Regions from separate parts of the Nocardia sp. NPDC024068 genome, predicted to be linked through region 2. Evidence: riboswitches for the same ligand, from Rfam matches in the RefSeq annotation. Region 2 holds a riboswitch; the other holds the start of a gene.

Region 1 (5,459 bases), on a different contig from region 2:
ACCCGGAGGCCGGGATCGCCCTCGTGGGGGATTGGAATATCGCACCCACCGACGACGACGTCTGGTCGCGGGAGTTCTTCGACGGCAGGACCCATGTCTCGGAGCCGGAGCGCGAGGCTTTCCGCGCGATCACCGAGACCGGTTTCGCCGATGTGATGCGCCCGTTCGCCCCGGGCCCCGGCGTCTACACGTATTGGGATTACACCCAGCTGCGGTTTCCGCGCAAAGAGGGTATGCGGATCGATTTCGTGCTCGCCTCACCGGCGCTGTCGGCCACGGTCGTCGACGCGGGGGTGGACCGGGAGGAACGCAAGGGCAAGGGCGCCAGCGATCACGCGCCGGTGATCGCCGAATTCGGTATCGGCACCGGCGAGGGCTGAGGCCGGATCAGGTCCAGTCCGCGAGGGGGTCGGTGGCCAGGAAGACCCCGAGTGGTTCCGGGATCTCGATATCGGTGCCGAAAGGGACGGTGACCTTGGTGGCGTATCGCCCGTCTTCGGGTTCGCTGTACACGCTGACCTCGGCCGCGCCGCGGTCGATGAGGAAGTACAGCGGGATGCCCGTCGCCGCGTAGAGGAACGGTTTGTCGAGCCGGTCCCGTAGTTCGGTGTGCTGGGCGCGTGAGGTGATCTCGATCGTCATGAACACCGGCTGCGGATCCGACCATTCGCCTTCACCCGCGAATGCCGACGCGGGCGCGAGTATCGCGTCCGGCCGTACCCGGCTACCGCCGCCGCGCCCGGCCCGCAGGCCCCGATCGGCGAACAGCCACAGCTCGGATCGGCGGGGCACCAGGAAGCGGGCCAGCCACTGCACGACCCGGCTGTGATTGACGTCCGGTCGCGATTTCGCCGCCAGCAGACCGTTCAAGTACTCCAGCCGCAACCCTTCGGAAATCCGCTGCGCCGCGGCGTCGAGTTCCTCGAACTCGTCCACGGTCATCAGCGATCCATGCGAGAGCGTCACCGTTAGACCCTATCGCCCGCCGGGTCCCGGGCCGTACCGGAACACCCGTACCGGGTGTATCTCGTGTGCCACGGGTCCGCGGTGGTTACGGGCGGCCGTTTTCTCGTCTCCCGGCGGGCCGGATTCCGGGCGGGTAGGGTCGGCGGCGGAAATCTCACGAACGAAAATTCCACAAGCAACGGGGGCTCGCACCAGCGGGCTGAGAGGACGGCTAGCCCATTCCGGGCGTTCAGGGCCGTCGACCGTATGAACCTGACCGGGTAATGCCGGCGTAGGGAGGCAAGTATGACGAGCACATCTGTCGATTCCGTGACCACGGGTCCGATCGTGGGCAGCGTCAAGCACTATCGGGAGGCGGACGGTCTGCGCATTCCGGTGCGCCGGATCGACCTCACCAACGGCGACCATTTCGACGTGTACGACACCTCGGGGCCGTACACCGACGAGTCCGCGGCCATCGATCTGGAGGCCGGTCTGCCCGCGTTACGTGACGGCTGGCAGAAACCGGATCTTCCCGGGCCGCGCACCCAGTTGGCGTGGGCGCGGGCGGGGGTGGTCACCGGGGAGATGCGTTTCATCGCCGCGCGGGAAGGGGTGGAGCCGGAGTTGGTGCGGGCGGAGGTCGCCGCGGGGCGCGCGGTGATTCCGGCCAACCACCGGCACCCCGAATTGGAACCGACCGTCATCGGCAAGAAGTTCCTGGTGAAGATCAACGCCAATATCGGTAATTCGGCGGTGTCGTCGTCGATCGCCGAGGAGGTCGAGAAGATGGTGTGGGCCACCCGGTGGGGCGCCGACACCATCATGGATCTGTCCACCGGTAAGAACATCCACGAGACCCGGGAGTGGATTCTGCGCAATTCGCCCGTCCCGGTGGGGACGGTACCGATCTATCAGGCGCTGGAGAAGGTGAACGGTGATCCGACCGCCCTCACCTGGGAGCTGTACCGGGACACCGTGATCGAGCAGTGCGAGCAGGGTGTCGACTATATGACCGTGCACGCGGGTGTCCTGCTGCGGTACGTGCCGCTCACCGCCAAACGTGTCACCGGGATCGTGTCGCGGGGCGGTTCGATCATGGCGGCGTGGTGCCTGGCGCATCACCGGGAATCGTTCCTGTACACGCATTTCGAGGAACTCTGCGAGATCCTGGCCCGCTACGACGTGACGTTCTCGCTCGGCGACGGCCTACGGCCCGGGTCGATCGCCGACGCCAACGACGAGGCGCAGTTCGCCGAACTGCGCACCCTCGGTGAGCTGACGAAGATCGCCAAATCGCACGGGGTGCAGGTGATGATCGAGGGTCCGGGTCATGTGCCGATGCACAAGATCGTGGAGAACGTGCGGCTGGAGGAGGAACTGTGCGAGGAGGCGCCGTTCTATACGCTCGGGCCGCTGGCCACCGATATCGCCCCCGCCTACGACCACATCACCTCGGCCATCGGTGCGGCGATGATCGCCCAGGCCGGTACCGCGATGCTGTGTTACGTCACCCCGAAGGAACATCTCGGCCTGCCGAACCGTGACGATGTGAAAACCGGTGTGATCACCTACAAGATCGCCGCGCATGCCGCCGACCTGGCCAAGGGTCATCCGCACGCGCAACGGCGGGACGACGAATTGTCCAAGGCGCGTTTCGAGTTCCGCTGGCACGACCAGTTCGCGCTGTCCCTCGATCCGGACACCGCCCGGGAGTACCACGACGAGACACTGCCCGCGGAACCGGCGAAAACGGCGCATTTCTGCTCGATGTGCGGTCCGAAGTTCTGCTCGATGCGGATCTCGGCCGATGTGCGCGAATACGCCGAACGCCACAACCTGACCGATGTCGAAGCCATCGAAGCGGGGATGGCGGAGAAGTCGTCGCAGTTCGCCGAGTCGGGCAAAGCGGTGTATCTCCCGATCGTCTCGTAGCCGATCGTCTCGTAGCCGATCGCGGGCGGCCCGTACGCGGCGGGCCGCCCGTGCGGGCGTGCCCGCCCGGGTCGGCGCTCTCCGTCACCGCGTGCGGCCCGGTTCAGTGGGAGATACCGGGCGCCTTGTGCACGTAGGTGCGGTCGGTTACCTGATCGAGCAGGAATTCCGCGATATCGGCGCGGGCGATCTTCAGGTCGAGGCCGGTCTCGTCACCGCCGAACCCGCGCCGGTAGGTGCCGGTACGGGGGCCGTCGGTGAAGGCGCTGGGCCGCACGATGGTCCAGTCGAGGTCGCTGGCGCGCACATAGGTTTCCTGCTGCTGATGGTCGGCGTAGGCCGGGCGCAGCAGCAGGCCGAACATGATGTATTTCCACAGGAAGTTCAGGTTGGCCCGGCTGTCGCCGGCGCCGAGGGTCGACTGGCAGATCAGCCGCTTCACTCCCGCCCGGTTCATCGCCTCGATCACCGCGCGGGTGCCCTCGGCCCGCACCACCCCTTTGCGGCCGTTGCCGAGTGCGATCACCACCGCGTCGCTGCCGAGGATCGCTCGTTCGACGGCGGCCGGATCGAGCACATCACCTTCCACCACGCGCAAACCGTTGTGTGTCCGGTCGATCCGGCTCGCGTCCCGGGTGAGCGCGGTGACCTCGTATCCGCGCTCCAGCGCCTGTTCCACCACATGCCGTCCGACCGTTCCGGTGGCTCCGAAGACCGTGATTCGCATAACTGCTCCTGACTCTCGAAAGCTGCTGTCTGCTGGCTGAATCCAGTACATCAACGCGCAGCGCGACAGAACATCGCTCGAACTCTCGAGGACATAAGCGAGCGTCTACGGGCGGGGCCCGGGATCGTTCACCCGGGCCCCGCTGGTGGCCGCAGCGCCCGGATCGTCGCCTCGTCGGCCGGATAGAAGGCTTCGATATGCAGTTCGTCGACCGTCACATCGGTGGCCGACATCGCCTGCGCGGTGATGCTGAAGAAGGAGAGCTCCACGTCCCCCACCCGCAGTCGCAACGGAATCACCACATCGGCGCGCGCGGAGGCGCCGTCGTCGCGGTGGGGATAGGCCGAGACCTCGTCCAGCAGTGTCTTCAGCCGCTGGTCACCGGTGGTTTCATAGCGGCTGCGGACCTGGCCGAGCAGGTGCCCACGCCACTGGGCGAGATTGCGGATCCGGGGTGCGAGACCGTCCGGATGCAGGGAGATACGGATGGCGTTGACCGGCGGCTCCAGCAGCTCCGGCGCACAGCCCTCGAGCAGCACATCGGTGGCGGTATTGCGGTCGACCACATCCCACCAGCGGTCCAGGACCAGCGCCGGATGCGGCAGATGGGCGTCCAGCAGCACCCGGAAGGCATCCATCACCGCGCGCAGTTCCGGCGCGTTCACATCGCGCTGACCGTAGCCCGGCGCGAACCCGGCCGACAGCAGTAGTTCGTTGCGTTCCCGCAACGGCACGTCGAGATGACCGGCCAGCCGTTCGAGCATTTCCCGGGTGGGCCGTGACCGGCCGGTTTCCAGGAAGCTGAGATGCCGCGTCGACACCTCGGCCTGCGCGGCGAGCTGTAGCTGACTCATCCGGCGCCGCTCCCGCCACGACCGCAGCAGGCCGCCGACCGAGGGTTCGGTCTCCATCGTCACCATCGATCCAGCCTATCCATCGCGGTAAGCGATCCCATTACCTCTCGGGTAATCGCCGGTTCGCCCGAACCCGGAGATGCTGTGTGCATCGAGTTCACAACCCGAGAGGAAATCCGATGAGCGACACCGTCACCGCATACCTGGAGACCTGGAACACCACCGACGCCGCGGCGCGTACCGCGCTACTGGCCCGGCACTGGACCCCCGGTGCCACCTATACCGACCCGCTCGCCGAGGCCGTGGGCGCCGAGGCGATCGGCGCCACCATCGGCGCGATCCACGACCAGTTTCCGGGTTTCGTATTCACGCAGGTCGGCGAACCCGACGCCCACCACCGCCAGATCCGGTTCCAATGGGGTCTGGGCCCGGCCGGAGCCGAGCCCGTGATCATCGGCTTCGACGTGGTCGTCACCGACGACCGGGGCCGTATCGAGACGGTGCTGGGCTTCCTGGACAAGGTCCCGGGCTGAGACCGGAGGCCGGTGGGCCGCGTCCGCTCAGCCGGAGTCGAGCCCGCGCAGCCGGGCGTTGAGGTAGCGCTGCTCGGGCAGGCTCGCGGTGAGCGCCGCCGCCCGCCGGTAGTTCTCCGCGGCCTCCGGTGCCCGGCCGGCCATCTCGAACAGATGCGCCCGGACCGCGTACAGCCGGTGACGGCGGCGCATCGCGGACTCACCGAGCAGCGGCTCGGTGAGCCGCAGCCCCAGTTCGGGCCCGCCGGCGTCCGCTCGTCGACATCCAGGCCGGTGATTTCCCGGGAAGATCAGGCCCGGCCGAGAGCGAGGGTGACATTGTGGCCGCCGAACCCGAACGAGTTCGTCAGCGCGTAGTCGATGCGCTGCGTGCGGGGAACCCCGTGGACGATATCCAGGTCGGCGTCGGGGTTGTCCAGGTTGAGGGTCGGCGGCACCATCTGTTCGCGCAGTGTGAGGGCGGTG
Region 2 (5,459 bases):
CCGCCTGTCTCCGGGCCAGGTCGGCGACCTCGGCGTAGGTGGGCGACCCCTGGGAGGGTGCCGGCTGGGCGGGTTCGTCGATCACCCCGATCCGGTCGCCGTAGACGGTTTCGGCGCGATCGAGGAAGTCGGAGACAGTGAGCGGGACGAACATGGTCCTCCTACGGATCGTGCGTACCCGGGAGGCGATACCGCGGACCTTCCCGGTCCGACGATTGTCTCCCCGGACCGGTGGCGGGCGGGCCGGAATTCCGCGGCGGCGACAACTGCCTCACGAGTCCCGCGGGCCCAGAGCCTGGCGGGCCTCGTCGTGGAGCACGTCGAGCAGTTCCTGCTCGAGTGCGACGAACTCGGGAGCCGCGATCATCGACAGTTCCCGCGGCCTCGGGAGATCGACGCGGACCTCGCGGCGCACGGTGGCCGGTCGCGCCGACAGCACGACAACCCGATCCGACAGGTAGACGGCCTCGCGGATATCGTGGGTGATCATCAGCACCATCCATCGGTACCGCTGCCAGACGTCTTGCAGCCAGGACTGCATCTCGGTGCGCGTCAGCGAATCGAGGGCGCCGAAGGGTTCGTCCAGCAACAGCAGTTCACGGTCCTGGACGACGGTGCGCAGCATCGCCGCCCGCTGCCGCATCCCCCCGGACAGCTGGGACGGGCGGGCGTCCTCGAAGCCGGACAATCCGAAGACGGGGAACAGTTCGCGGGCCCGGCGCCGGGCTTCTTCCTTCGGCACACCGCGAACCAGCAGGCCCAGGATGGTGTTGTCGAGGACCGTGCGCCACGGGAACAGCAGATCCTTCTGCGGCATATAGGCACAGTGCGGCGCGGTCGGCTCGCCCTCACCGGGGCCGAAACGAATACCGCCGGAGTCCGGGGTATCCAGACCGGCGAGCATCGCGAAAACGGTGCTCTTACCGCAGCCGCTCGGGCCGATGACGGAGACGAACTCACCCGGCTGCGCGGTGAACGAGACCCCGGCCAGCACCTGCCGGGCCGGGCGACGGCGGCCGGGCTGCGGAAACGACTTGGTGAGGGAGTCGACGACGATCCGGTCACCGCGTGGATCGGTCACCGCGCACTCCTGTTCCCGGCCCGCGCCCACGGGGCGACGAGACGTTCGACCGCGAAGGTCAGCAGATAGAGACCGATGCTGAGCAGGGCCGTGACCAGCACCGCGGCCAACACCAGATCGGTGCGGAACGAATTCTTCTGCAGGCTCATATAGATGCCCAGACCCTCGGTCGCACCGACGTACTCGGCGAATACGGCACCGACGACCGCGTAGGTGATTCCGATCCGCAACGCCGTGAAGAACCGCGGCAGCGCCGACGGCAGCCGTACATAGCGGAAGACCTGGCCGCGCGAGGCTCCCATACTGCGCAGCAGGGAACCGGCGTCCCGGTCGGCCGCGGCGAACCCTTCGATCAGCCCGATCGCCATCGGGAAGAAGGTGACCAATGCGACCACGAGAACCTTCGGCAGCAGTCCGAAACCGAACCAGATCACCATCAGCGGCGCTATCGCGATGATCGGCAGGGTCTGGGAGGCGACGAACAATGGGACGAAGGCGCGGCGCAGCCACGGCGAGAAATCGACCACGACGGCCAGTAACCAGGCCAGGCTCAGGGATACCGCGAAACCGGTCAGCGTGACCTGCAGGGTGGCGGCGGCGTGGGTGCCGATCTCGTCGCGGTGTGCCCAGCCCTGCCGCACGACCCGCAGCGGTGACGGGAGCAGTTGCGGGCGGATTCCGCTGATCTCGACATAGAACTGCCAGAACGCGACCAGCACCGCCACCGTCAGCACCGACGGCACCACCCGGCGGATCCCCGCCGATCGCGAGGTGTGGGCGCCGGTGGCCCGACCGGCCCCCGGCGGCATATCGCCTACGGGATCACCGAGCGGGGGCGAGGTAGTCATTGGTGAAATACCCCGACCAGTCGGGCTCCTCGGTCAGCGGTGCGCCGTCGGGGCCGGAAAGCAGCCCCTTCTCGTACAGGAAGCCGGAGTTCGCCGCCCACTGTTCGCGGGTCTGGGCGCCCACCCGGCCGTCGGTGTCCTTCATGAATTGGCCGGCGAGCATGCGCTGGCTCTCGAACACCAGGCTCTCGTCGTTGAAGGCGCCGGGGTTGGCGTCGATGAGGTCCCGGGCGGCGGCGTCCGGATCGTCCGCGGCGAACTGGTATCCGCGTTGCAGCGCCCGGACGAACTTCGTGGCGCGATCCGGGTTCGCCTCCAGCCAGTCCTCGTTGCCGTCGATCACGATGGCGTAGGCGTCGGGGAAGCCGAAATCGGTGTACCGGAAGTACTTCATCGGGGTGCCGTGGTGCTCGGCCTCGATACCCTCCCAGCCGAGATAGGAGACGGTGAAGTCGGCCTTGCCGGAGTAGACCGCCTCGTAGGCCGAGGTACCGAGGGTGACGGAGGTGAAATCGCCGGTGCCGCCGTCGTTGCGGATCACCTGCTGGAGCGCCTCCACCTCGCCGGGATCGCCGAACCCGGCGTAGGTTTTGCCGTCGAGGTCTTTCGGACTCGCGATATCGGCGCGGTCGGCCTTCACCCCGATACCTGTCGCCCAGTGGCGCAGTGGCGCGAGTACTGACAGGGTGTGCGCGCCGGACGCCCGCGAGAAGGTCGACGAATTATGTGTGCTCACACCGAATTCGGCGTTGCCGGCATCGATGACCGTATCGACGGCGGTGTTGTTGTACGGCAGGACCTGGACGTCCAGACCGGCGTCGGCGAAGTAGCCGCGTTGCAGTGCGACGAACAGTCCGGTGTGGTTGGTGTTCGGCGTCCAGTCCAGCGCGAATCGGATGGTCTGCCCCTGGTCGGCGCCGGAACAGGCGGTGAGCGCGGACAGCACCGCCACCGCGGCGACGGCGCACGCGAGCGCGCGGCGCAGGCGGCCGTTCATCCGGCGGGCCAGGGCTGCGGATGCAGGGCGGTGTCCCAGAACATCAGTTCGTAGCGGGTGGCGATGACGAACGCCGTTTCCATCGCTTCCCGGTCCCGTGCGCTCGCCGCCGCGGCCGCCGCGTCCACCAGCGACCGGGCCGCGGCCGCGGACTCCTGGAACTCCTCGGCGCCGTAGGTGGCCACCCACTGCGCGTAGGGGTGCTCGGGGTCGGCGGCGAGGACCTCGGCCGCCTTGGCGGCCAGGTCGCGGCCCACCTCGGCGTAGATCCAGAAACACGGCAGCGCCGCCGCCGCGCCCACGGCGTAGGACTCGGTGGCGGCGGTGGCGATCAGATAGGAGATATAGCCCAGGCAGGCCGTCGAATGCTCCGGCTCACCCTCCCGGGCCGGAATCCGGCCGCCGGTGAGGAGGTCGTGGTGCAGGGCCGATTCGACGGCGACCGCCGAACCGGCCGACTGCGCCCAGAACTGCGCGGTCTCCGGATCGGGTGATTTGGCCGCCAGCAGGGACAGAGTCTTCGAGTATCCGGCCAGATACAGCGAGTCCTGCTCGACATAGGTGCGGAACACCTCGAGCGGCAGCGTGCCGTCACCGAGCCGGCGCAGGAACTCGAGGTCGTCGATGGCGCCGCGCAGGTCCTTCGTCCGATCCCACAGGTAGTCGGTGAATCTGGCGGTTTCGGAGGATTGCGCGCGCAAAACCGGGACATCCCTTCGTCAGCATTACCTGAACAGGTTCTCGGGTCTCATCTCAGCCCCACTGGTGTGGAGCACCCCGTGTCGGAACGATTCCGACCATATCAGTGGTTCGCGCCCCGGTGGGCCCGCTCCCCCACCGGTCCCCGGCCGCCCCGGACCCGGCGGGTCTGTGAACAGCGGCGACTGTTCGGATCGGCTTCCGAACCTCCTCAGCGGCCGGAGAGGGCCGGTTCCACCGCCACCGACGCACCGAGTCCGACGATCAGCGCCCCGCCGGCGCCGCCGACGGCTTCCAGCCGCTTGGGCGAGCGCGCGAACCAGTCGCGTGCCGCGGCGGCGAGCAACGCCCACGCGCTATCGCTCACCAGCGCGATCACCAGGAACACCCACCCGAGCACCAGGAGTTGCAGCGGAATCGATCCGGACGCCGCATCGGTGAAATGCGGCAGCACCGCGGCGAAGAAGACGATCGCCTTCGGGTTCGTCACACCCACCACGACGCTCTGCCGGAACACCCGGCTCCCGCTCGCCGGAGGCGCGGGCGCACCCAATACCTCGCGTAACGCCTTCCGCTCCCGGATCGCCTGCACACCGAGGTGGATCAGATACAGCGCCCCCGCCACCTTCACGATCGCCATGGCCGTGGCGGACGCCGCCAGTACCGCACCCAGCCCGACTGCCACGAACAGCAACGCGATCTGCACTCCCAGGGTGTGGCCGAGCACCGAGATCAACGCCGCCCGCCGCCCCAGCGTGAGCGCGCGTCCGATGGTGAACAACACCCCGGGTCCGGGAACGATGATGAGGAGGGTGGCCGCGATGACGAAGGCGAGCAGATTGGCGGTGGGAACCATCACCGGATCCTATGCTCGCGAAGAGTTTCCGGCCGTGGATCCGCGGCCGGAAACCCGGCGCCTCAGGCGGCGGCGGGCCGATCGATCGAACCGGTGGGGTCCCGCCGGGCAATGCGATACGGGAGTGCGTACAGGTACAGCCCGGAGAAGAGGAGCAGGGCGAGCGGGATGAGCGGGAGATAGGACACCCAGACGACCGGTTCCGGGAGTGACAGTGCGACGAAGGTCGCGAGCACCGTCGCAGTGAAGGCGAGGGCGCCCCAGCGGTGCAGTTGCCGGACCCGGGGCGCCGACGAGCGAGCCGGAGACCGCCGCGATACGCCGTCGGCTCGCCGGATCGCGGCGAGATGCCGCACGTACAGGTAGAGGCCGGAGAACAGCAGCACCGCGAGCGGGGGTAACGGCAGGTAGGACACCCACACCGGCCCCTGTAGCGCCAGCGCCGCCACGGTGATAACCACGGTCGCCGTGAAGACAACCGCCAGCACGCGGTGTGTCCGCCGGACCTGCCTGTTCCAGTTCATCGCATCCTCCTCGGACCGGCTCGCGTCCTCGGCGACCTGCCGCGCGAGTTCGATGCCGACGACGCTATCGGCGGCGCTGCGACCAGCACTTCTCGATTCCTGATCAGTTGTTTGCCGGGACGAACGCGGCAGACCGGGCGGAAGTGTCGCCGCGCACCGGACGCTCGCTCCCGGCCGCGGTGAAAAGATGACCGAAGTGCGACAACCATCGTGACTTTGCCGCGACCCTTTCGTAATCTAACGGTGATCTTGTCTCCGAGCGTTACGAGTGGTCACGATTATGCCTGGTCAACATCGCAAACCGGCCCGAACACAGAAGTTCGTACCGCTGGCCGGAAGCGCCTTCGCGGCGACAGCGGTGATTGCCCTGTCGGTGATGTCCCGTCCCGGGCCGGCGCCTCAACCGGCCGCCGCGGCGGCCGTGGATTCGGCGGAGGTTCCGGCGGCCGGCCTC

The links. A riboswitch is a leader RNA that binds a small molecule or an ion and turns the genes downstream of it on or off. The one in region 2 is predicted to bind thiamine pyrophosphate.
Region 1: another riboswitch for thiamine pyrophosphate. It lies ahead of thiC (phosphomethylpyrimidine synthase ThiC); the one in region 2 lies ahead of AB0F41_RS17030 (TenA family protein).

Annotation. Positions count from the first base shown of each region.
Region 1 is NZ_JBEZYU010000010.1:674-6,132, forward strand. Features, by position in the region: gene AB0F41_RS11910 (exodeoxyribonuclease III) at 1-380, shown strand, start outside; gene AB0F41_RS11915 (Uma2 family endonuclease) at 388-966, opposite strand; TPP riboswitch at 1,135-1,261, shown strand; gene thiC (phosphomethylpyrimidine synthase ThiC) at 1,252-2,880, shown strand; gene AB0F41_RS11925 (SDR family oxidoreductase) at 2,984-3,607, opposite strand; gene AB0F41_RS11930 (helix-turn-helix transcriptional regulator) at 3,736-4,527, opposite strand; gene AB0F41_RS11935 (nuclear transport factor 2 family protein) at 4,641-4,994, shown strand; gene AB0F41_RS11940 (hypothetical protein) at 5,022-5,186, opposite strand; gene AB0F41_RS11945 (KasA/KasB family beta-ketoacyl-ACP synthase) at 5,285-5,459, opposite strand, start outside.
Region 2 is NZ_JBEZYU010000019.1:41,713-47,171, forward strand. Features, by position in the region: gene AB0F41_RS17010 (AMP-binding protein) at 1-154, opposite strand, end outside; gene AB0F41_RS17015 (ABC transporter ATP-binding protein) at 272-1,081, opposite strand; gene AB0F41_RS17020 (ABC transporter permease) at 1,078-1,890, opposite strand; gene AB0F41_RS17025 (ABC transporter substrate-binding protein) at 1,904-2,926, opposite strand; gene AB0F41_RS17030 (TenA family protein) at 2,923-3,627, opposite strand; TPP riboswitch at 3,621-3,716, opposite strand; gene AB0F41_RS17035 (LysE family translocator) at 3,837-4,481, opposite strand; gene AB0F41_RS17040 (hypothetical protein) at 4,544-5,005, opposite strand; gene AB0F41_RS17045 (hypothetical protein) at 5,286-5,459, shown strand, end outside.